DNA from 3 places in the Hypnocyclicus thermotrophus genome. Region 1 is predicted to be linked to each of the others. Evidence: riboswitches for the same ligand, from Rfam matches in the RefSeq annotation. Region 1 holds a riboswitch; each other region holds the start of a gene.
What was found. Region 1 has a riboswitch for S-adenosylmethionine ahead of metF (methylenetetrahydrofolate reductase [NAD(P)H]). Riboswitches for the same ligand answer to the same signal wherever they lie in the genome.

Region 1 (8,793 bases):
TATAGTGATATTTGTCATAGAAAAAATAACTTGAAATTTATATTAATTTATTTAGAGAAATAGTAAATTAAAAAAATTAATAAATATTAGTTTTAATTAAAGTGGATAAATTAGACTTATAAGAGGTGAAAATATATGAAAAAAATTCTTTTAGTAGAAGATGAAAAAAAAATAAGATGGCTTCTAAAAGATTATCTTGAAGAAAATGATTATGAAGTAGATGAAGCTGAAAATGGTGAAGATGCTTTTGATATGTTTTATAATACTAAATATGATTTAATAATTACAGATATAATGATGCCCAAAATGGATGGTATAGATTTAGTTAAAGAAATAAGAATGTTCTCAAAAATTCCGATAATAATGTTAACTGCAAAAACAACTGATGAAGATGAATTAACAGGTCTTAATTATGGTGCAGATGATTATATAAGAAAACCATTTAATCCAGATGTTCTTTTAAAACGAGTAGAAGTTCTTTTAAAAAGAATCTATCCAGAAGAGCATAAAATAATAGATGGTAATATAGAGCTTGATTTAGATAAAAGAATACTTAAATACAAAGAAAATGTCTTAGATTTTTCTAAAAAAGAATTTGAACTTTTATTTACGTTTATAAAAAATAAAAATATTGTTTTATCAAGGCAAAGATTATTAGATATAATATGGGGATATGATTATGAGGGGGATATACGTACTGTAGACACACATATAAAAACCATAAGAAAAAAAATAGGAAATATAATTAAAACTGTGCATGGAGTTGGATATAAATATGAAGGTGAGATAAATGAAATTAAATAAAAAAATAGGTTTAATTGTAAGTAGTGTAATGTTTATAGTTTTTATAATTTTATTTTTTGTAGCTAGACATATTGCAATTCCTACATATATAACATATAAGAAAGCTCAAATAAAAGAAGTAAGAAAACTTATTGAAAAAGGAGAAAATGTAAAATTACTTCAAGAAAAGTATTTAGTAGGAATAATTCAAGTTAATTTAAAAGAAAAAAAAACTAATGAGCTAAAAGAACAGTTAAAAAAAAGAATAAATGAAAAATTTAAAAATATTAGAGAAAGACCGCCAATACCACCAGAAATAGAGCAGGCCTTTTTAGAATTTCAACATAGCAATAAAATAAATGAAAAGTTTTATTTGAAAGAAATAAGGACAAAACAGCTTAATGCAAATATTTTACTTTATAAATATGTCAAAAAAAATGGAGAAGCAATATTTATATCAGCAATACTTACACGATTAGATGAAATTTTTGGAATAATCACTCTTTTTTCATTGATAATGTTTATAGTGATATATTTAGTAGTAATTATAGTAATAAATATATTAGTATCTAAAAAATTGATAAATCCAATTATAAAAATAAAAAATATAACGTATAAAATGGCAGAGCTTGATTTTAAAGAAAAGATTGATATAAATAGTAAGGATGAATTAGAGGAACTTGCAAAAAGTATAAATTTTTTATCAGAAGAACTTGAATTAAATATAAATAAATTGAAAGCTGATATTAAGAAAAAAGAAAAAATAAATGAAATTCAAAAAAGATTTTATTCAAATATGAGCCATGAATTAAAAACACCATTAGCTATAATTCAAGGTTATTCTAAAGGATTAAAAGATAATATAAAACCTCAAAAAAGAGATTTTTATTATGAAGTTATTCAAGAAGAAATAGAAAAAATGGTATCAATAATTAATAATCTTATTAATATAAATAAAATAGATATAGAAGAGATAAATAAAGAAAAAATAGAAATAAAAGAATTTATTATAAATGTTTTAGAAAAATATAATTTAGATATAGAAGAAAAAAATGTGAAGTTAGATTTAAAATTAATTGATAAGTCGGTGTTAGCTGATAAAAAAGGAATAAAATCTGTTGTAGATAATATATTGTCAAATGCATTTGTATATGTAAAAGAAAATGGAAAAATAAAAATCAATGTTGAAGAATTTGGAGAAAATACAATAAAAATTTCAATATTTAATGAAGGTAAAAATATACCAGAAGAAAGTTTAGATTATATTTGGCGACCTTTTTATAGAGCTGATGACTTGGAGGAAAGAAAGTATGGTGGAACAGGGCTTGGATTAGCTATAACAAGTGGGATATTAAAAAATCATAATTCAGATTTTGGAGTAATTAATAAAAAAAATGGAGTAGAATTTTACTTTACACTAGAAAAAGCTATAAAAGATAATTAAAAAAATTTAATTATGAAAAACACTGCAACAATAAATTTATTATTTGTTGTTGCAGTGAAAATAAAATTTTACTATAAATTTATACTTATTTTATAATATATTCTATATCTTTTACTATTTTTCTAGTGGTATCTATTTTATTCATTGTATAAAGATGAATTCCATCTATACCCCAGGCAACTAAATCAATTATCTGCTCAGTAGCATAAGCGATTCCAGCTTCTTTTAATGCTTCAGGATTATGCTCATATTTATCAAGAATTCTTTTAAATTTTGGACTAATAGAACAATGTGATAATGAAAAAATTCTTTTCATTTGTTTTGCATTTGTTACAGGGATAATACCAGCAGCAAAAGGAACATTGATTCCTAATTTATCAGTTTTTTCTTTAAATCTATATAGTATCTCATTATCTAAAAATATTTGAGAAATAAGAAATTCTGCTCCTAAATCAACTTTTCTTTTTAAATTAAATAAATCCATAAGATCATTTGTTTCAAAATGTCCTTCAGGATAATATGCTCCTCCAAGAGAAAAATCCATATTTTTATTTTTTATATATGTAATAAGATCGCTAGCATAATTAAAATCACCTTTTATGGGCTCTCTATCTATTGGATGATCACCACGCAATGCTAAAATATTTTCAATGTTATTTTCTTTTAATTTATATAATATATCGTCTATTTCATTTTTTTTTGCCTCAATACATGTAAGATGAGCAAGAGATTCAATATTATATTTATTTTTTATTCTTGAAGCAATTTCTACAGTCCGTCCTCTAGTACTTCCACCAGCACCATAAGTTACACTTATAAAATCAGGGTTAAATTTTGATAATTCGTCAATTGTATTATAAATAGTATCAATAGGATGTTTACTATTTGGTGGAAATATTTCAAATGAGAATACAGGTTTTTTACTTTCTTTTTTTTGCATATATATGTCTTTTATTTTCATAATCCCTCCTAAAAAAAATACTTCTTTCAAAGTAGAAAGAAGTAGTATAAACTATATCTCTCATCTTTGAATTATTGATTTAATTTTATTAAATCAATTAATTCACGGAATTAGCACCACACATTAAAGTAGGTTGCTGAAGTTTCTTAGGGCCGTTCCCTCCACTTCTCTTGATAAGTTGTATTATTTTATTAAGACTAATTTTACACTAAATTATATATAAAGTAAAATATATTATATATATTTAATCTATATAATTTTTTAAAGTATTAATTAAGTAATTTTTTATTTTTTCTCGAAGTTCAAGAGGTTCTAATATTATAACTTCAGATAAAAACTGTCTAAAATATAGAAAAGCTTTTTCTGTAGAGGCTTCGAATTCGAAAATATCATTATTTTTACTTAAAAGTTTTGGTCTATGTACTGTATACGTTTTTAAAAGACTTTCACCTTCTTTTGTAAGTTTTATTTTTACTATTTTTCCATGTGATAAAAATGGATCAAAATTTTTTCTAATAGAATCAATATATTTTTTATCACGTCTTAATACTTTTTCAGAGAGTTCAGATATAAAATCTATATTTTTTAATTTATAATTTTTATATTCTTTCGAAGTACAGCAGTAACAAAACAGATAATTTTCTTCACCTTGTTCATCACGTTTGATAAAATAGGGCTCAATTATTTTTATTTTTTTCTTATATTTAATTTTAATTTTATTTTTATTTTCAATAGCTAAAATAATTTTTTGTACTAAATCAGAAAAAACAAAAAGTTCGCGTTTATATTTAAAATTGGAACAATAATATTTAAATAATTCTCTAAAAAATTCTGCTTCTACCGCTACTTTATTTATTCGTAATATATTATAATAAATTTCTTTATTTTTTAGATTTAAGTCAAATTGAATAATTTTTCTAAGTGATTTTCCTTGAGATTTTAATAAATCTTCATTTTCACGTTTATATTTATATTTATCTAAAATAAAATTACAGAGTTTATTGTTATTTATGCCAAAATCTTCTATATCATTTTTAATAAGTCTGTATATATCTTCGGGAACAGTTACTCTAATTTTTTTCATTTTTTACCTCTTAATTATATATTAAATAAAGCAATCAAAAGTTAACTTTATATCTTAAATGCAAGTATTGTGATATCATCTCTTTGAGAAGTATCTTTCATAAAAGTAGATAATTCTTGTAAAATTAATGTTTTTTGAACTGCTAAATCTTTATCGGCTATATTTAAAATAAGATTTTCAAATCTATTTATACCATACTTTTCATTTTTATTATTATTTTGATCTACAAAGCCATCGCTAAACATATATATAATATCATTTTTTATTACTTCAAATTCAATCGTATTAAATATTTTTTCATTTTTTCTATGGACCCCACCAATTGAGAATTTATTACCCTTTATCTCTTTTAGCTTCCAAGTGTTATTTTCCTTTCTCAAAATATAAATATTTCTTTTAGCACCAGAAAAATATATTTTATTTTGATAAAGAGTAACTATAGCTGTTTCCATACCATCTATTTGCTCAAATTTTTTATTTGTATTGTTATGTTTAAGATATTTTTTAAAATCATTATCAAGTTGTTTTAATATTTTAGATGGATTAAGAAGTAAGTTATTGATTAATAACTTATCTAATAAAATAGAGCCAATCATCGATAAGAATGCACCAGGAACCCCATGACCAGTGCAATCAGATACTATAAATACTTTTTTCTCCTCAATTTCTTTTAACCAATAAAAATCACCGGAAATCACATCTTTTGGTAAATAAATAAGCATGGAATCTTTTGTAAATTTTATGATATCAGATTCTTTAGGCAAAACATTTTCTTGAATTTTTTTAGAATAATTTATACTATCAGTAAGTTTTTTATTTTTTTCATCAAGTGATAGAGTTCGTTCAAAAACTTTTCGTTCAAGAGTTCTATTTAATTTGTTTAATTTTTCATATATAATAGAATTTTTAATAGATACAGCTAATTGTGATGATATCATTTTAAGTATTTCTATTTGAATATTTGATACTTTATTTACTACAACATTGTTTTCTAAATAGACTAATCCTATTAATTCACCTTCATTAATTAAAGGTATACATAAAAGAAATTTTACTAAATTTTCTTTTATATAGCTATCAATGACAAAATCAAATTCGTTATTATCTTCATTAAAAACAAATAAATTTTTAGTTTTTAATACATAATTTATTATATCATAAGATATATTTTCTTCTAATTTTTCTTTTAATGGTATTGAGATAAGTTCAATATCTGAATAATTAATATCTATTTTAGCTTCTATATAAAATTCATTATTTCTTTTTATTAAAATATATCCTTTTTCTGTCCCAATAGTTTCAATAAGGTATTTCATTATATTTTCTAATAATTTAGAAAATATAATTTCAGAAGAAAAAAGTTTAGATATTTTAAGTAAAAAATCAATATCAAGCGTATCATTGTTAAAAGAGACTGTATTCATAGTTGTGTTTAATTCAATATTATCATAGTGCTCTTTTAAAAAAGTTTGATTAAATCTTCTTTCTAATAACTCAATTTTATTATTTAACTCAATTTTGTCATAATTATAAAAACTATCTTTTAAATAAATATCACTAATTCTATAATGTTTATTTTCAAAGTAATAATTAGCTATAAGTTCGTTTATAATAGCAATATCTAAGATGTTTTCACTATGATTTACATGGAATAGAGCCTCCTCATAGATATCTTTAGCATTTTTATTATTAGTATAGTTGTAATATTCAGCCTTAACTATTAGATATTTATGTAAATAATTATCTGTAGAATTTTTAGCATAAATTGATAATTGTTTTAAATATTTTTTAATTTTTTTATGAATAACACTATTTTTTATATTAGTTTTATAGGCTCTAAGATGAATTAAAGATGAAAAATAATAAAACATAGGATAATTCATACTAGCCATATTACTGTCTAAATATTTTTCAGCTAAATTAATATTTGTTAAAGCTTTTTTATAATCTTCAAATAGATAATTGACTACAGCAAGATGATAATAAACAAAATATATAGCAATTTTATCATTTTCTATTTCAGAACCTTTTAAAATATCAAACATTTTTTTATTGAATTCATCATATGATATTATATTCAATAAATATTTTGTAGTTATTAAAAAAATTGTAGAATAAATTTTTTGTTTGATTTGATTAAGTTTTGATGTTTTTTCTGTTATATCGCTAAAATAAATAATAGCTTTATTAATATTTCCTCTAGAAAAAAATTCATATTCACCTCGTAAAAATATTGACCAAGCAGCATATTCCAAATCTCCAGTTTCTAAAGAAATTTTATAAATATCATCGATTAATTTAAGGTTTTTAATGCTATTTTCTTTCCAATGAAGAATAAAATTTGTATTATAAAAAATAACTCTTCCTTTGTAATCTGAATAATTATTATTTTTAATTAAGTTTAATGCAAGTTTTCCAAGCTTATATCCGATATCATAATTATTAAATAGACCTATTAATAATAGACCAAATAATGAAAATGCTTCAGGAGCACTACTAGAGTTACCGTATTTTAAAGTAAGTTCAATTTGAGTAAGAACTAAAAGAATAAAAAGATTTGGGTTAGCAACATATGCAGTTCCTAATATGTTAGAAGTAATTCTTAAAATTATTTTAATTTTATTATCATTTACTGGTTTTCTATGAAGTAAATTATTGAAATCTTGTTTTTTAATCCTATTCTGTAATATTAATAATTTAGTAATTATAGTTATTTTTAAAGGGTTTTTAGATAAATTTATCCCAAATTTTTCTAAAAATTTTAAAGCAATTTCAAGTGCTTTATTATATTCATTAACAGCTATTAGATAATCAATATATATTTCATATGCAGATAATTTTTTGGTGAAATCGTCGGTATAAGCATCTATTATATTAAATATTTTTACAAGTTCATTGTATTTTTTTGTATAATATAATGTTTCAATATATTTAGTATAAAATTTTTCTAATAATTCACTATCGCTTTTTATGTTATATATATTCAAATTGTTATAAAAAAAATTAAAATATATATATGCTTGATCAAAAGCTAATGACTTAATTGCTCTTTCTCCAGCAAGATAATTATAATATAAAATATTTTTTATTTTTTTATCTTCTTTTATAATATTAAAACATTTATTATAATGAAAAACTATATCAAAAATAATATTTTCATTATGAATATCAAAATTATTTATTAAATATTCAGCAATTTGAAGATGCTTTTCTAATAAATCATTTTCAGACATAGCATCAATTATAGCTTGCTCTATTTTATCGTGAGAAAATTTAAAAATATTATTAAACTGATTTACATTTATTAAAATAATAAATTTTTCTTTAATTAAAAAATTCATTATTTCTTGAAGTTCATTTTCATGTATATTTGTTAAAGCTTTTAAGCTGTTAAATTCAAATTCATTTCCAAGGGCAGCACAGTATTTTAAGATTTCAAAATATTTTTTATTTAATCTATTCATTTTTTTATATAAAATTTTCAAAATATTTTCTGTAATACTTTTTTTTGTTATATTTTCAAGATTATATTCCCATTCATATTTATCATAATTAAAATATATATCGTTTTCATTATAAAGTGAAATAATAAATTCCTTTAAAAAAAATGGGTTCCCTTCAGTTTTTTCATATAATATTTTAGAAAGTTGATTTTTTTTATCTTTATTTGAGGTATATATATTATCAGAAATAAATTCGTAGATGTTATTTTTTTTCAATTTATCTAACTTGATTTCTTTTATATTTAAATTATATTTATTAATGTTATTTAAAATAATATTCAAATAATGAATAGAATTTACTTCATTATTTCTATAACTTCCTATAAATAATAGATTTTTGTTGATTTCAGTTATTAGAATTTCTATAAAATTTAACGAAGCAGCATCTGCCCATTGTAAATCATCTAAAAAAATAATTAATTTTAAATTAAAGTTAGTAATAATATCAATAAATTTTTTTAATATGTATTTCAAAATATTGTTTTTATCAATCTTAGTATCTTCATTTATTCTTGTTGGTATATCAAAAGTTTTAGAAAGTTCAGGTAAAATTTCAATTAAATAGTTTAAATTATCTCCAAGTTCTTTTTTTAATGAAATTGTTAAATTATTAAATTGTTCTTGATCTAATTTGGATAAATCAATTAATAATTTCTTTAATATTTGAGTAATAGCAAAATAGGGTATATTTTTTTTAAATTGCTCAAATTTACCTGTTAATATAAAAGTATCTTTTTTTAAAGATTTAGATAAAACATTATTAATAAGAGAAGTTTTTCCACTCCCTGATTCACCAAGAACAAAAATAGTAGAAGAAGTGTTTTCTAGTTTTTTAATACTATTTAATAATAAATTTATTTCTTTTTCTCGACCATATATTTTATTTTTAATAATTAATTTATCACTGTAATCATTTTTAGCTATTATAAATTCTTTGATAGTATTTTTGTCAAAATATTCTAAACATTTTTTTAAATCAAAAAGAAGACCATTAGCAGATTGATATCTATCTTCAGGC
Region 2 (8,793 bases), on a different contig from region 1:
AATATTCCATCAATATTACCTTTTTTTAAATGTTTAATATCATTTTTGTCAAAAATACCGCTTTCACTTATTAATATTTTATTTTTTTCAATATATTGTGAAAGTTCAAGAGTAGTATTAAGTGATACAGAAAAATCTTTTAAATTTCTATTATTGATCCCAATAATATCTACATCTATATTAAGCGCTCTATTTAATTCCTTTAAATTATGAATTTCTACAAGACAATCAAGCTCTAATTCTTTTGCTAATGAATAAAAGTTTTTAATTTCATCATCACTAAGAATAGACACAATAAGTAGTATAGCTGAAGCACCAAGATATTTTGCTTCATAAATCTGTATAGGATCAATAATAAAATCTTTTCTAAGAAGAGGGATATCAACATTATTAGATATATCTTTTAAATATTCAGCTTTCCCCATAAAAAAATTTTCTTCTGTAAGAATAGACATAGCATCAACAATATTATTATATTCTTTAGCTATTTCAATCGGATTGAAACTTTCTCTAATAATTCCTTTTGAAGGTGAAGCTTTTTTGACTTCTCCAATAATAGATAAACCTTCTTTTTTCATTGCATTATAAAAATTTGGCTTCTTTATAGAAAAATCAATATTTTTTTCAAAATTAGATATGGTAAAATCAAAGTCGTATATAGAATTTTCTTTTAATTCTTTTAGTCGTTGTTTTTTTCTATTTACTATTTTTGCAAGTATAGTTTCCATAATCCTCCCTTTTACTAAGCTATAAATATATATTATATAAAGAATAAGAGCATCAAGAATATTTAAAGCTAGTATTTTATACAAATAATAATTATAAAAATCATTTTAAACTATGAGCTTTATAATTGTTTTCTGTAGAATTCTTTTTTTATGATTTCTTTTATTTTTTAAATTTATTAGTAAACTCTATAAATTGATTTAATTTTTCAAATGCTTTTCCAGATTCTATAATATCTTTTGCTAAATAAACCCCTTCTCTTATATTTTCAGCTTTTTTACCTACATAGAGAGCAGCACCAGCATTAAGAAGTAATATATCATATTTAGCACCTTTTAATTTATTTTGAAGAAGTTCTTTTATAATATTTGCATTTTCTTCGACAGTTCCACCTTTTATTTCGCAACTGTCATATAAAGGCATTCCAAAATCTTTTGGTGAAATATAATAAGTTTGAATTTCACCGTTATTTAATTCTGTTATTTTTGTATTATTACAAGAACTTATTTCATCTAATTTATCCATACCATAAACAACTAAAGCTCTTTCTAAACCCAAATTTTTTAGAGCAGAAGCTATGATTTCTGTAAGTGATTCATCAAATACCCCTAAAACTTGACCTTTTGCAAATGCTGGATTAGTAAGCGGTCCAAGAACGTTAAAAATAGTTCTTTCTTTTAATTCTTTTCTTACTGGTACAGCATACTTCATAGCTTTATGAAAATTTGGAGCAAACATAAATCCAAGGCTTGTATTTTTTACACACTCTTTTACTTCTTCTGGAGTTAAATTAATATTTACACCAAGTTTTTCTAATACGTCAGCACTTCCACTTTTACTGGAAACAGAACGATTTCCGTGTTTTACTACTTTTATTCCAGCTGCAGCAGCAACAAACGCTACAGTAGTAGATATATTATAAGTATTAGCTCCATCACCTCCAGTGCCACAAGTATCTATAGTATATTCATTTGAAATATTAACTTTTTCAGCTTTTTCTCTCATTACATATGCTCCACCAGTTATTTCATCAGCTGTTTCACCTTTCATTCTAAGTGCTGTTAAAAATGCAGAAATTAATACTTCTGATACTTGTCCTTCCATAATCTCTGTCATGACTTGTTTCATTTCTTCTTGACTTAAATCTTGCTTTTGAAATAATTTTTTTATTGCTTTTCTTATCATATATAATCCCCCTTTTTGTTTTAATATATTATACTACGCGAATTTTTTAATTAATTAAAAAATTATAAAATTATTAATAATAAAATATTAAATTATAAGTTTACAAAATTTTCTATCATTTTTAATCCTTCAGGTGTATAAATTGATTCTGGATGAAATTGCAATCCAATTAATTTATATTTTTTATGTCTAATTCCCATTATTTCACCATCATCAGTTTTTGCAGTTATTTCAAAATCATTACTTAAAGTACCATCTATAATAGCAAGAGAATGATATCTAGCTACTTGAGTAGGATTAGTAATTTTTTTAAAAACACCTTTTCCATCATGTTTTATCATAGAAGATTTACCATGATAAATAGCTTTTGCATAACTAATGGTAGCGCCAAAGGCTTCTCCGATTGATTGATGGCCAAGGCATATTCCAAGGATTGGAATTTCTTGATGCAATTTTTGAATAAGTTCTACACATATCCCTGCTTCTTTTGGTGTTTTAGGACCAGGTGAAAGTACAATTTTTTCAGGATTGAGAGCTTTAATTTCTTCTACACTCATTTCATCATTTCTAATAACTTTTATATTTTTTTCAAATGTTCCCAAATATTGATATAAATTATAAGTAAAAGAATCATAGTTATCTATTAAAATTATCATTTTTTCTCCTTTCATTTTATGAAATTTTCTAATATAGTCTGCATAATTTTATTATTAATTTCAATGTTTTCTAATTGATTTAAAATTTGATTTTTAGATTGAATGTAATTTTTATTTTCAGTTAATTCATCATTAGAATTATCAATTATAGATATAATATTTTCTTTTTTCATTTCTAAATGAAATTGTAATGCAATTATGTTATTAAAAATAAATCCTTGATTGTCACAAGCTTCACTTTCAAATATTTTTTCTGCTTTATCAGGTATTAAAAACTTATCACCATGCCAATGCATAGTTTTAAATTCAGTTGGCACATTGTATAAAAATTTATGATTAGATACTTTTTTTACATTAAACCATCCTATCTCTTTTTCTTTATTTTTAACAACTTTTGAGCCAAGTAAATCTGCTATTAATTGAGCACCTAAGCAAATTCCAATAATTTTTTTATTAGCATTAATGACTTGCTTTATAAATGTTTTTTCTTCTTTTAAGAATGGATATTGTTTTTCTTCATAAATATTCATAGGACCACCAAGAATAACTAAGATATCAATATCATTAATATTTGGTAGTTTATAGTTTTCATACATTTTAATATATTTAAATGTATAATTATTTTTTATAGCCCAATTTTCTATTATGCCTGGATCTTCAAAAGATACATGTTTTATACAGAATATATTCATTGACATCTCCTTTTTTTATAATTTAGCTTTTTATAGCTGTTAATAGAGCTTTTACTTTATTTTTTGTTTCTTCATATTCCATTTCCGGATTTGAATCAGATGTTATACCTGCTCCAGCTTGCATATATACTTTATTATCTTTTATTATCATAGTTCTTATTGCGATACAAGTATCCATATCACCATTATATGAAAAATATCCGGCAGCACCTCCATATATTCCTCTTTTTTCCTTTTCAAGCTCTTCAATTATTTCCATAGCTCTTATTTTAGGAGCTCCTGATAATGTACCTGCAGGTAAAAATGATGATAATATAGAAAAAGCATCTTTGTCTTTTCTTTTTTCTCCTTCAACTAATGAAACTATATGCATTACATGAGAATAATAATGAATTTTCATAAATTCAGTTACTTTAACACTACCAATTTTTGATATTCGCCCCATATCGTTCCTAGCTAAATCGACTAACATAATGTGTTCTGCTTTTTCTTTTTCATCATTTAATAAATCTTTTGCAAGTAACAAATCTTCTTTTTCATCTTTTCCTCTTTTTTTAGTACCCGCAATAGGACAATTAAATACTTCATCTCCTCGAAGCTCTACAAGCATTTCAGGAGAACTACCAGCTACTTGATAATTACCAAAATTAAAATAAAATAAATATGGAGAAGGATTTAAACTTCTTAGTTTTCTATATAAATTGAATGGATGTTCATTTGTTTCTAGTGTCCATCGTTGAGAAAGAACTACTTGAAAAATATCTCCTTCAAATATATATTTTTTAGCTTTTTGAACCATTTCTATAAATTCCTCTTTTGTTGTATTACTTATAGCCTCATTTTCAATTTTGATTTTATTAATATTATAAAAATTAATCGGTAAAGTTGTAGTTTTGATAATGTTCTCAATTTCTTCGATTCGTTTATATGCTAATTCTTCATTGTTTTTATCTTCAAGAACAATAATAGAAATATCTTGATGATAATGATCATACATAATAAATTCTGTTAAAAACATCATATTTGATTCAGGAAGGTTTAAATTATCTGGGTTTATTTTTGGAAGTTTTTCATATTGTTTTATTATATCGTATCCAATTACACCTACAGCACCACCACAAAAAGGAAGACTAGAATCTTCAATAATTTTGATATTCTCAATTTCTTCTTTTATTGTATCAAGAACTCGTCCATTTTTTTTTAAAATTTCTCCATTTTTTTTAATTTTTATACTTGATTCATTTGATTCAACAATAATAAAAGGATTTTTACCAATAAAAGAATATCTTCCTTTTATAGAGTCTCTACTTTCAAGTAATATTCCAATATCATTATTTATATATTTTTTATATAAAGTAATGGGTGTTTCTATATCCCCAGATATTTTTTTTTTAAATACTTTTAACTCTTTCATAATTTTCCCCCTTAGTTATAAATTTTAAATTATTGATTTTATTATTTTAAATTGATATTTTTATAGTTCTCTTAGTTTTTTATTATTGATATATAATAAAAAAAGACCGTTCTAAGAACAGTCTTTATGTATAAATTATTTATCTATAAAAATTATATCTTAAAATTACTAAAAGATATAATCTAATAGATAGTATCGTTCTTAGATATGATACTACAGATTATATATTTAGTTGATTCAAGATATTCGTTTTTCCACCAGCTTTTAAATATAGTAACCATATCTAAAACACTCCTTTTTTATTATTTGTATTAATGTTATCATACTAAAAAACATAAATCAAGTTTTTTTTGAAATTTTAAAATTATTTTTCTAAAATTTTATTAAGAATATCAATTTGTTGTTTTATAGCAAAAATTTCGTTTTTTTCTAATGAAAAATTATTTAACAAGTTAGTAGGAATATTTTTTGCTTTATTTTTTAAATTTCTTCCTTTTGTAGTAAGAGAGATTATTAGATTTCGTTCATCAAATTTATTTCGATTTCTTTTTATGTATTCTTTTTTTTCAAGCTTTTTTAAAAGAGGGGTAAGAGTTCCAGAATCAAGAGAAAGAATTTTTCCTATTTCATTTACATTTATTCCATCTTTTTCCCATAATACAAGCATAGTAATATATTGAGTATAAGTAAGATCAAGTTTATTTAAAAGGGGTTTGTAAATTGTATTTATATTTTTCATCAATTTATATACACTAAAACAAAATTGATTTTCAATTTTTAAAATATCATTCATTTTTATTACCAACCTTTTTAAAATTTCTATTTAAATTATAACAAAAATAAAGTTAAAAATAAAGTTAAAAAATACATTATAATTAAAATAAATCTCAATAAATAAAAAAATTCTTTATGAATAAAAAAACAAAAAATAATATATATTTTTAAAAAAAATATGCTATACTAAATTGATTAAACTAAATAAAGGGGAGGATAATTTATGAAAAAACAACTTTTAATAAGAGCAATAGAAAATAAAGATGTGTGTGCAGTAGAAAGTGATGCATTAATTACAGCAGTTGATTCTAAAGGTATTTGGTGTGGACAAGTGGATATGGCTATTCGAAAAAATGTAGGTGATTATTATCATCAAGCATTATTAGGACATATTAGACAAAAAACAGGAACTTCTTTATTTGATGATGGGCAAGTAGTTTTAGTTGAAAAAGATGAAGGAATGAAAACAGCATTTAATAATATTATTTTTGTGATTGATGATTTAAGAAAACCTTTATCAGAAATTATATATAGTGGACTAGTAAAAGCTAATGAAGAAGAATATAAAATAGTATCCATGTCATCAATTAGAGCAGGAGAATCTTTTGGTAAAAAAGAAAAAACTTATGAAGAAATGGCAAAAGAAGTATTTAAAGGAATTAGAAAATTTTTAAATGAAACAGAAGAAGTAAAAATAGATAGATTGTTTATTTTAACATATGATAATGAAAAATATAAAAACCTTTTAATACAAGAATTTAATACAGATGAAGATTTAGTAGCAATATACTAAAATTTTTGTTTAATATTTATAAATTTTTATTGACAAAACATTAAAATTAATATATACTAATTTAGTCAAAAAAGCAAGTTATCAAGAGAAGTGGAGGGACCGGCCCAATGAAACTTCAGCAACCTACTGTAACCTTATTTAGTGTGGTGCTAATTCCGAGAGATGATAGAGAGTAGAGTAACCTCTTTCATTTCTGAAAGAGGTTTTTTATTATCTAAATATTTAGAAAAGGAGAAAAAAATGATAGAAAAAGGAAGAGTATTTTTCACTTCTGAGTCTGTTACTGAAGGTCATCCAGACAAAATGGCAGACCAAATCTCAGATGCTATACTTGATGCAATTTTAAAAGAAGACCCAAAAGCTAGAGTGGCTTGTGAAACTATGCTTACAACAGGACTTGTTGTAATAGCAGGTGAAATAACGACTGCAACTTATGTTGATTTTCAAAAAATTGTAAGAAATACAGTAAAAGAAATAGGATATACAAGAGCAAAATATGGATTTGATTTTGAAACTTGTGCAGTGATAAATTCTATTCATGAACAATCAGCAGATATAGCTATGGGAGTAGATGAATCTTTAGAAATAAAAGAAAACAAATCAAAAAAAGAGGATGAAAGAGAATTACTTGGTGCAGGAGACCAAGGAATTATGTTTGGTTTTGCTACTAATGAGACAGAAGAATTGATGCCAATGCCTATTATACTAGCACATAAATTAGCTAGAAAATTATCAGAAGTAAGAAAAAACAATACATTAGATTATTTAAGACCAGATGGAAAAACTCAAGTAACAGTAGAATATGTAGATGGAAAACCAGTTAGGATAGATGCAATAGTAATATCAACTCAACATGATTCTGATATTACACATGATAAAATAGAACATGATATGAAAAAATATGTTATAAATTCAATAATTCCAGAAGAATTATTAGATGAAAATACAAAATATTATATAAATCCAACTGGAAGATTTGTTATTGGAGGCCCTCACGGTGATGCTGGTCTTACAGGAAGAAAAATCATAGTTGATACTTATGGTGGAATGGGAAGACATGGTGGAGGAGCATTTTCTGGAAAAGACCCTACGAAAGTAGATAGAAGTGCCGCTTATGCTGCAAGATGGGTTGCTAAAAATATAGTTGCTGCAGGACTTGCTGATAAATGTGAAATACAGTTATCTTATGCAATAGGAGTAGCTAGTCCTACTTCAATAGCAGTAAATACTTTTGAAACAGGAAAAGTAGCAGATGATACTATAGTAAAAGCGGTAAAAAAAGTATTTGATTTAAGACCAGGGGCAATAATTCAAGATTTAGACTTAAGAAGACCTTTATATAGACAAGTAGCAGCTTATGGACATTTTGGTAGAATAGACTTAGATTTACCATGGGAAAAAACTAATAAAGTAGAAGAACTAAAAAAAATAGTAGAAGAATTAAAATAATTAATAAAAAGAGTGTATTTATATTTTATAAATACACTCTTTTATATTGTTTAAATTTTAGTTATTTAATTTTTAAAAAATCTGCGATAGTATCTTTCATTTTATTAGGATTAATTACAGTTTTATGTAAAATTTCTTTTTTATTAAGTTCGAAAACAGCTTTTGGGATTTCTAAATTTGTAATTTTAGAAAGTTCTTCAATTAATTCAAAATCAGATTTATTATCAAGATTTTTATCAATGATAGATTCTAATACTGCTCTAGTAAATTTAAAAGGGCTAGCAGTAGAAGCTATAAGAGTTTTAGTATCAGTATCATTTGTTTCTTCTAAATAATTTTCATATACTTTATATGCAACAGCAGTATGTGTGTCTATAACATATGAATATTTTTCATATACATTTTTAATTGTAGATTTTGTAGATTTATCATCAGCAAATCCACCATAAAATTTATTTAATTTTTCTTTTAAATTATTTGGTAATTCGTATTTACCATTGGTTTTTAAAGAATTCATTAATTCAATAATAAGTTTATCATTTTTATCTGTTAATGATTCAATAAATCTTTCAAGATTACTTGAGATTAGAATATCCATTGAAGGCGATATTGTAGTGTTAAATTCTCTATTTATATCATATATTCCAGTATTTAAAAAATCAGTAAGAACGTTATTTATATTACTTGCACATATAAATTTATTTACTGGTAGTCCCATTTTAAAAGCGTAATATGAAGCTAATATATTACCAAAATTTCCAGTAGGAACTACTACATTTATTTTATCTCCAGTTTTTATTTTATTATTTTTTATTAAATTAAAATATCCGTAAAAATAGTAAATGATTTGGGGAACTAACCTACCTATATTTATTGAATTAGCGCTAGAAAAAACATACCCGTTTTCATTTAAAATTTTATTAAATTCAGTGTCATTAAAAATATCTTTTACACCACTTTGAGCATCATCAAAATTTCCATTGATAGCTACAACAAATGTATTATCTCCAGTTTGAGTAACCATTTGAGCTTTTTGTACTTCGCTTACACCATCAGTAGGGAAAAATACAATTATTTTAATCCCTTCATTATTTGCAAAACCTT
Region 3 (8,793 bases), on a different contig from region 1:
ATTAATATTATTTACACTTTTGGGATGTTTTAATAATAGTAATGATGTAAAAGAACAGGTGAAAAATGCTACTGATATAACAAAAGGTGATGGTGAGTTTGTATTTAATGTAAAATGGCCTAAGAAAAATATAGTACAAAATTCTAATATAATGGCAAATATACTTCCTGAAACTCAGACTATTGAAATTAATTTAAATCATGCCACTTTACAACAATCAAAATCTGTATCAATAGTTTATCCGGCTACATCAGCTAGTATTGATAATCTTTTAGCTGGACAATGGAATATCGATATTTCTGGTAAAGATAATCAAAATAATCCATTAAATGTTATATATGATTATTTAAATATTGGACCAGGAGTTAATTCTTATACTGCTATCTTTGGAGCGCCTAATATTATTTATAATACAAGTGTTGAAGGGAAAACTGTCTACCCATATGATAATAAATCAAATGTAAATGCGGGAGATATTATATATGTAGATATTTCAAGCTTTAGTGGAATACAATTTGATTCTGTAGAATCAAATTGTAATTCTGATTTTGTTAGCCCATCATCGATAGATAATAATATTAATTATCAATTATATTTTGGAACAGCACCAACTTCATTATCTTTACAATCTGCAACAAAAAATTCAACAAGTTCAAATATACAATTACACTTTGATTATCCAAGTGATTTTACTACTACAGTTACAGCGCCAAATGATTATTATTATAAAATAGTTGCATCAAATAGTCATGGAAGTACACATTCGCATATATTTAAAATAAAAATGTACGATAAAGGCATAGTAATAAATGATTATATAGAAAAATATAAAAATTTTGCATTTGAACTTTGGAAATATTTTTATTTTGCACAAGCTTCTACACAGGCAGCTATTTCTACAGAATATGTTGATTTAATGGATAGTAATAATAGTACAACAGGTGGATTATTAATAACAGCAGATGAGTATGGACGTGCAACACAAGTAGAAAAATTATTTAGTAATTCAACAAATTCAAATATACAATATTTAGATTATAATGAGGCACAATTAATATCTCTTCATGATGATAGTAATAAATTTGAAGCATTATTAAAATATGATACGAACGGAAATATTGAAGCTGTTGAAGTGTATGAAGACAAAGATGGTAATAATAATATAGATTATAATACAGAACTAATAGAAAAATTTTATAATATAAATTATGACACAAATAATCATTTACAATCATTTAAATATGATAAATATTCATATAGTACAAATACATCACCATCGTATATAGATGTAAATAAAACTTATGATGCAAATGTTACTTATTTAGGAGATCATTTTACAAGTTTAAAATATTATTATAATAGTAGTAATGTAGCTGAAATACAGTATGATTTTACTACAACACCTGGAGTAGTAACAGTAGATTATCACAGATATAGTAATGAAACATCTGATGAACATTTTAGAAATGATGAGAAAGAGATTTATACTAGTGAAAGTAGTGTAACAATGACAATAGATTAGGAGAAAAATGATGTTACGAAAAAATATAATTAAAAGTGGGTATATTATACTCACTTTTATGATTTTTATTTATATAATATACACAAATCTTGGAATGACTTTTTTTGAAATTTTTGAAGTAAAAACATATGATATGAGATATAAAGCAATGGATATATTTGAGAAAAAAAATCGCGAATATGATGTAGTGATAGCTGGTGTTGATGAAAAAAGTTTAATTGAAATAGGTAAATGGCCTTGGGAAAGAAGTATACATGGCAAACTAGTTACAGCTTTAACTGAATATGGGGTAAAAAGTATAGGATTTGATGTATCTTTTACAGAAGAAGGTGTATCAAAAGATAAAATAGATTATAAAAAAAATATGAAAACAATAGTGGCTACTAAATATAAGCAAGGAATTATACCAGAACAAGATGCTATTGAACTTTTAAAAGAAATAAATAAACTTGATACAGACCAAGACTATGAATTTGCTTTAGCATTAAAGAAAGCAAAAAATACTGTAATAGGAACTTATAATATTATGGATATAGCAGAAGATATATCTAGATTTGAGTATAATAAAATATATTATCAAAAAAGCCGTTTTTATAAAATAAATGGAATATTAGACGAAATAAAAGAAGTAGGAAGAACAGGAGAAAGACGTGTAAAACCGTTTGAAATATATAAAATAATTCCTCCTATAGATATTATTGCAAAATTTGCATATGGAATAGCACCTTATGATGTAGGTAGACCAGATATAGATGGAGTTCTTAGAGGAATTGTTACTGTTACAAAAGAAAATTTATCAAATTTGTATTTTCCACCATTGTACTTATTAGTGTACTTAAAATCAGAAAATTTAAGTATAAAGGATAATGTAGTATTAGATTTAAAAAATTCTAAAATAGATATTTTTAAAGATGAAAAACTATACAAAACTATACCAACAAATATAAATGGTTATCAAAGGCTTTTCTTTTATGGGAAAGGGCATACATTTAAATATATATCATATACAGATATTATTAATAAAAGAGTAGATAAAAAAGAACTTGAAAACAAAATAGTATTAGTAGGATATACAGATAGTGCAAAAGGACTATATGATTTAAGGGTAACACCTCTTGATCCTAACACACCAGGAGTAGAGCTTCATGCAACAGCTATTCAAAATCTTATTGATAATAAATTTATGAAAAGAATAGAGGTAAAAGGAGAAGTACCACTTTTATTTTTATTTGGAAGTTTAATTATATTTATATTGTCAATAAAGGATATAAATTTAGCACTTTCAAATATTTTAACTAATAGTGTTATAGTGACGTACTTGATTTTATCTTATATTTTATTTAGAAAAGGTCTGTGGATAGAAGTTTTTTATCCAATTGTCGTTTTTATCTTAATATATTTAATTTTAACAATAGAAAATTATTTTTTAGAAGGTAAAGAAAAAAAATATATAAGGAATGTATTTGGGCATTATATTTCACCGATACTTGTAGAAGAGTTAGTAAAAAAACCGGAAATGTTGAAACTTGGAGGAGAAAAAAGAGAGCTTACTGCATTTTTTTCGGATATACAAGGATTTACTTCTATTTCTGAAAAAATGAGTCCAGAAGAATTAGTTGAATTTTTAAATGATTATTTATCAGTTTCAACTAATATTATATTAGAATATAAAGGAACTATTGATAAATATATAGGAGATGCGGTAATGGCTATCTTTGGAGCACCAATCCAATTAGAGAATAATGCTTTAAATGCATGTTTTGCAGCACTAGAATACCAAGAAAAATTAGTAGAATTTAGAGAAAAATATAAAGAGAGTGGATATCCGCCGATATATGCAAGAATTGGTATAAACAGTGGAGAAATGGTAGTAGGGAATATGGGATGTAATATAGGTGAAAATAAAAAGTTTAATTACACTATAATAGGCGATGAAGTAAATTTAGCCTCAAGGCTTGAAGGTGCTAATAAAATGTATGGAACTTATATAATGATAAGTGAAAATACATATAAAAAAGTAAAAGAAGACGTAGAAGCAAGACTTTTAGATTTAGCAAGAGTTAAAGGTAAAAAAGTAGCAGTAAAAACTTATGAACTAATGGCTAAAAAAGGAGAATTATCTCAAGAAAAATTAAAATTAAAAGAATTATATGAAAAAGGCTTAGATTTTTATTTTAATAAAGAATGGAAAAAATCAAAAGAGATGTTTTTAAAAGCAATTGAAGTAGATGAAAATGATGGACCGAGTAAGCTTTATATAAAAAGAATAGAAGAATATATAAAAAATCCTCCACCAGAAGACTGGGATGGAGTATATACATTTACTACAAAATAAAAAGTGAGTTTTTCTCACTTTTTATTTTATATAAAAAAAGTTTTTATGCCAAGAATTATAAGAACAAAAGCACCAAAAAATTCTGCCTTTGTGGTTAAAAATTTATTTGCTTTATTTCCAATATACACTCCACTAAAACAAATAATAAAAGTAATAAATCCTATGATAGCAACTGAAAATATAATATTTAAATGTTTTGTAAAAGCTAAAGAAAATCCAGCGGCTAGCGCATCTATGCTTGTAGCAATAGCAAGAAGAATAAGGTTATAGTTTAACATTTACCATTTCTTTCGCATTGTTCCTCTTTGTATGCTTCATGTAGCATTTTAAGACCTATTCCAATTAATAAAACAGATCCAATTATATTATTATAATTATGAACTAAATTATAAATACTTTTTCCTAAAAAAAATCCTAATAATGGCATGAATGCCTGAAAAATAGAAAAAGTAAGTGCTACAGTAAGTGCTTGGTTTATTTTTAATCTTTTAACAGCAACACCTTGAGATATAGATACTGCAAAAGCATCCATTGCTAATCCGATACTTAATAAAATCAATGTAAAAATAGTCATAAATTCTCTACCCCTTTATAAAATTTTTATTAATTTTTTTTATCTAAAATAAAGCTTAGCATATCATCTACATTTTGTTTATAGTACATATTACCACAATGACCACCATATGGATAAATAAAACTACGTCCTTTGAAAGTGTCTTTTAACCATTTAACTTCTTCAGGAAGTAAAATAGATTCATCTTCATTTATGGCAACATACATATTTTTTTTATTTTTTAAATAATCTGTAATACTCATCATATTGGCCATATCTATAAGTTTTTCTTTTGTTAAAGTAGGGTCATCTTTTTTTAAATTTTCAAGAACATATTCATTGAAATACTTTATATAACTCATATTATTAGCTTTTTTGTAATATTTAGTAATAGAATCAAATTTAGACAATTTAGTATCTTTAGGAACTATTTTTCCAAGATTATTTTTAATATCACTAATAAATGATATATTAGTTATAGAATTTCTAAAAGAAAGACCAATAAATATTTTAAATTTTTCTTCAGTAAGTCCAAGTCCTTCTAAGTTATAAGAGTTATCTTTGATTATATTTAAATCAAGATTTATATGATCATGTGGATAAATATTAAAAAATAAATTTTCTGTATTTGAAATAAAATTATTAACATCAGAAATTTTATTTGGGAAATATTTTTCAACTAAATCATCAAGAATGATAGATGAAGTATATAAGTTTACAGCAGGATTAATTATAAATATTTTTTTAAAATTAAAATAATGTTCTTTGTCATCAAGTTTTGACACAAAAGCAGCATGAGTTCCTCCTAAACTATAACTTACTAAATATATATCAGTATATTTAATTTGTTTTTTTATTATTTCATGAGCTTTTTTCATTACTTTGTATAAATCTTTTGAATCTTTTTCTATAATTCCAGTATATCCATAAGAAGATGAATTTATTAAAAATGATGGATGACTAGGGGATGTGAGAGAAACTACATGAAATCCATTATTATAAAAAACATCTCTTAAAAATTTTGTTTTTGGAGCATTATAGTAACCTCCTGTACCCGAAAAAATATATACAAGAGGGGCCTTTTTTTTCTGTTTTGCTAATGAAAAAATGTTTTTTTTAGCAAACCAAAATATTTCAGGGATATTATTTGTTTTATTTATTTGTAGTTTATATAATGAAACAACAGGTTTTTTTTTGATTTTATACTGCAATCTAGGAGGAGTTCCTATTGCGGTACTTGTAAATCTATTTTTAAATGGAAATTTATAATTTTCTTCATTATATATTTTTGTATTACAAAATGTTAAACTTATGTTTAATAAAAACAAAAGAAATATTAATTTTTTCATAGGTTTCTCTCCTTTATTACTTTGGCATTATTAATAGTTTAACATAAAAATTAAAAGAGGTAAACTATTTCTATATTTAAATTAAAAACTATTATTATTTTAAAGAAATAATAATTTTTAAAAAAAATTTTGACAAATTTAATAAAAAAACTTTACAAAACTACTTTTTTATTGTATACTTCTATTAAGTCAAAACTGAACAAAAACTCATCAAGAGAAGTGGAGGGAACGGCCCTTAGAAACTTCAGCAACCTACCTTATGGTGTGGTGCTAATTCCGTGAAATAATTGATTTAAAAATTTAAATCAAAATTCGAAGATGAGAGAGATAAAATTAAGATTTTAACTCTTCTCATTAGAGAAGAGTTTTTTTTATAAATATTATTTACTAAAAGAATAAACAAAAAATAAATAGAGAATAAAGATAAATAATTATGTAGATAATAAGTTTATAAAAATAATAATTTATAAAAAGTAAAATAAAAAAACTAAGGGGGAATTAAATATGAGTAAAAATTTAAAATTTGAAACATTACAATTACATGCAGGACAAAAACCAGATAGTGAAACTGGTTCTAGAGCAGTACCTATTTATCAAACAACATCTTATGTATTTAAAGACACAGATCATGCTGCAAATTTATTTGCTTTAAAAGAAGCTGGAAACATTTATACAAGAATAGGGAATCCAACAACAGCAGTACTTGAAGAAAGATTAGCAGCACTTGATGGTGGAGTAGGAGCTTTAGCGGTGGCTTCTGGTTCTGCAGCAATAACATATGCTTTACTTACAGTGGCAAAAGCTGGTGATGAAATTGTAGCGGCAAGAAATCTTTATGGTGGAACATTTAATTTACTTTCAAATACAATTAATGATTTTGGGATTACAACGAAATTTGTTGATCCTGATGATTTAGAAGGATTTAGAAATGCTATTACAGAAAAAACAAAAGCAATATATATAGAAACAATAGGAAATCCAAATTGTACTCTTGTTGATGTAGAAGCAGTTGCTAATATAGCACATGAAAATGGGTTACCATTAATAATAGATAATACTTTTGCGACACCATATCTTTTTAAACCGCTAGAGCATGGAGCAGACATTGTAGTTTATTCAGCTACAAAATTTTTAGGGGGGCATGGTACAAGTATTGGTGGAATAATTGTAGATGGTGGAAAATTTGATTGGGCAAAAAGTGGAAGATTTGATAATTTTACAACGCCAGATCCAGGGTATCATGGATTAAAATATTCAGATTTAGGGGCACCTGCATTTATATTAAAAGCCAGAGTAAAACTCCTTAGAGATACAGGAGCAGCAATTAGTCCATTTAATGCATTTTTAATATTACAAGGGATAGAAACACTTAGTCTTAGATTAGAAAGACATATAAAAAATGCTAGAAAAATAGTAGAATATTTAAATAATCATGAGTTAGTAAAATGGGTAAGTTATCCTGAATTAGATGAAAATGAAAATAAAGCTTTAGCAGGAAAATATTTTCCTAAAGGTGTAGGTTCGATATTTACATTTGGAATAAAAGGTGGCGTAGAGGCAGGTAAAAAGTTCATTGATAGTGTAGAATTATTTTCACACTTAGCAAACGTTGCAGATGCAAAATCATTAATTATTCATCCAGCAAGTACTACTCATGGACAACTTTCAGAAGAAAAATTAAAAGAAGTAGGGATAAAACCTGAAACTATTAGATTGTCGATAGGATTAGAAAATGTAGATGATTTAATAGCGGATTTAGAACAAGCTTTTAATAAAATTAAATAAAAAAAGAGGCTCTTATTATAAGAGCTTCTTTTTTATAATTATTTAAATTTTATTCCTATCAGAGTAATATCATCTCGTTGAGTTTCTTTACCTTTCCATTTCTTTAAATTTTCAATAATAATTTTTTTTTGTTCATCTAATGGTTTGTGAGCTATTTGATCTAAATCATTTATTAATCGTTTTTTTGAATAACCAAAATTTTTTGGACCACCATTTTGGTCAGTATATCCATCAGTAGATAGATAGATTATTGTATCTGAAGTTGCATCAAATTTATATTCTGTATAATCGTAATGATCTTTTGATTTTATATATCCAATACTTTGGCGATCACCTTTAAATGTTTTAATAACTCCATTTTTTGATAAATACATTGAAAGCTTTGTTCCTACAAAGATAGATTTTTTACTAACTGAATTATATTTTATAAGAGAAATATCAAGTCCATCATCTGATATTTTTTGACTATTTTTATTGAAATATGTCTTTATTCTATGATTTAATCCATTTAATATTTCAGAAGGTGATATCTCTTTTGTAATTAATTCATTTAAAAATGAACTTGTAGCCATTGTCATAAAAGCACCAGGGACACCATGCCCAGTACAATCAATAACAGCGAAATAAATAATTTCTTCTATTTTTTTTCCAAAATAAAAATCTCCACCAACCACATCTTTTGGTTGCCAAATAATAAAAAAGTCTTTAAAATTTTCTTTTAAAAATTTTTTTGAAGGTAAAATATAGTTTTGAATTTTTCTAGCGTATCTTACAGATGAAACAATTTTTTCGTTTTTAATTCTAATTTCTTTTGTACGTTCTTTTACTTTTTCTTCCAATGTTAAATTGTATTCTTCAATTCTTTTATTTTGTTCTTTTATTTGATTAAAACTATCATTTAATTTAGCAGTCATAATATTAAATGTTTTTGCAAAATCTCCAATTTCATCATTACTTTTTATATCTGCTTTAATATTAAAATTTCCATTTGATAATTCATGAGAAATAAATTTTAATTTTTTTAAAGAATGTGTTACAAAAAAGCTTATAATAGAAATAATAAATATAGAAATAATAACAGAAATAGTTATTGCAAAATATGTAAATTGATTTAATTCTTTTAAACGTTTATTTATAAAAGATTTATCGTATTGTATAGCTATTATTTTACTATGATCAGATATATTGAATCCCGTATTTAAATTGATATAAATAATATTTTCTATATATTCATTATCTTCTTTAGTAT

Region 2: another riboswitch for S-adenosylmethionine. It lies ahead of metK (methionine adenosyltransferase); the one in region 1 lies ahead of metF (methylenetetrahydrofolate reductase [NAD(P)H]).
Region 3: another riboswitch for S-adenosylmethionine. It lies ahead of EV215_RS10085 (O-acetylhomoserine aminocarboxypropyltransferase/cysteine synthase family protein); the one in region 1 lies ahead of metF (methylenetetrahydrofolate reductase [NAD(P)H]).

The regions. Positions count from the first base shown of each region.
Region 1 is NZ_SOBG01000001.1:404,251-413,043, reverse strand. Features, by position in the region: gene EV215_RS01850 (response regulator transcription factor) at 136-804, shown strand; gene EV215_RS01845 (sensor histidine kinase) at 791-2,227, shown strand; gene metF (methylenetetrahydrofolate reductase [NAD(P)H]) at 2,313-3,188, opposite strand; SAM riboswitch class I at 3,246-3,368, opposite strand; gene EV215_RS01835 (WYL domain-containing protein) at 3,433-4,272, opposite strand; gene EV215_RS01830 (protein kinase domain-containing protein) at 4,320-8,793, opposite strand, start outside.
Region 2 is NZ_SOBG01000002.1:155,178-163,970, forward strand. Features, by position in the region: gene trpC (indole-3-glycerol phosphate synthase TrpC) at 1-728, opposite strand, end outside; gene trpD (anthranilate phosphoribosyltransferase) at 889-1,911, opposite strand; gene EV215_RS02765 (anthranilate synthase component II) at 2,004-2,567, opposite strand; gene EV215_RS02770 (type 1 glutamine amidotransferase) at 2,579-3,259, opposite strand; gene trpE (anthranilate synthase component I) at 3,282-4,673, opposite strand; gene EV215_RS02780 (MarR family winged helix-turn-helix transcriptional regulator) at 5,038-5,466, opposite strand; gene EV215_RS02785 (hypothetical protein) at 5,671-6,240, shown strand; SAM riboswitch class I at 6,316-6,409, shown strand; gene metK (methionine adenosyltransferase) at 6,481-7,689, shown strand; gene thrC (threonine synthase) at 7,751-8,793, opposite strand, start outside.
Region 3 is NZ_SOBG01000011.1:21,952-30,744, forward strand. Features, by position in the region: gene EV215_RS10060 (hypothetical protein) at 1-1,522, shown strand, start outside; gene EV215_RS10065 (CHASE2 domain-containing protein) at 1,581-3,857, shown strand; gene EV215_RS10735 (manganese efflux pump) at 3,884-4,135, opposite strand; gene EV215_RS10705 (manganese efflux pump MntP) at 4,129-4,431, opposite strand; gene EV215_RS10080 (hypothetical protein) at 4,461-5,759, opposite strand; SAM riboswitch class I at 5,964-6,084, shown strand; gene EV215_RS10085 (O-acetylhomoserine aminocarboxypropyltransferase/cysteine synthase family protein) at 6,264-7,544, shown strand; gene EV215_RS10090 (SpoIIE family protein phosphatase) at 7,583-8,793, opposite strand, start outside.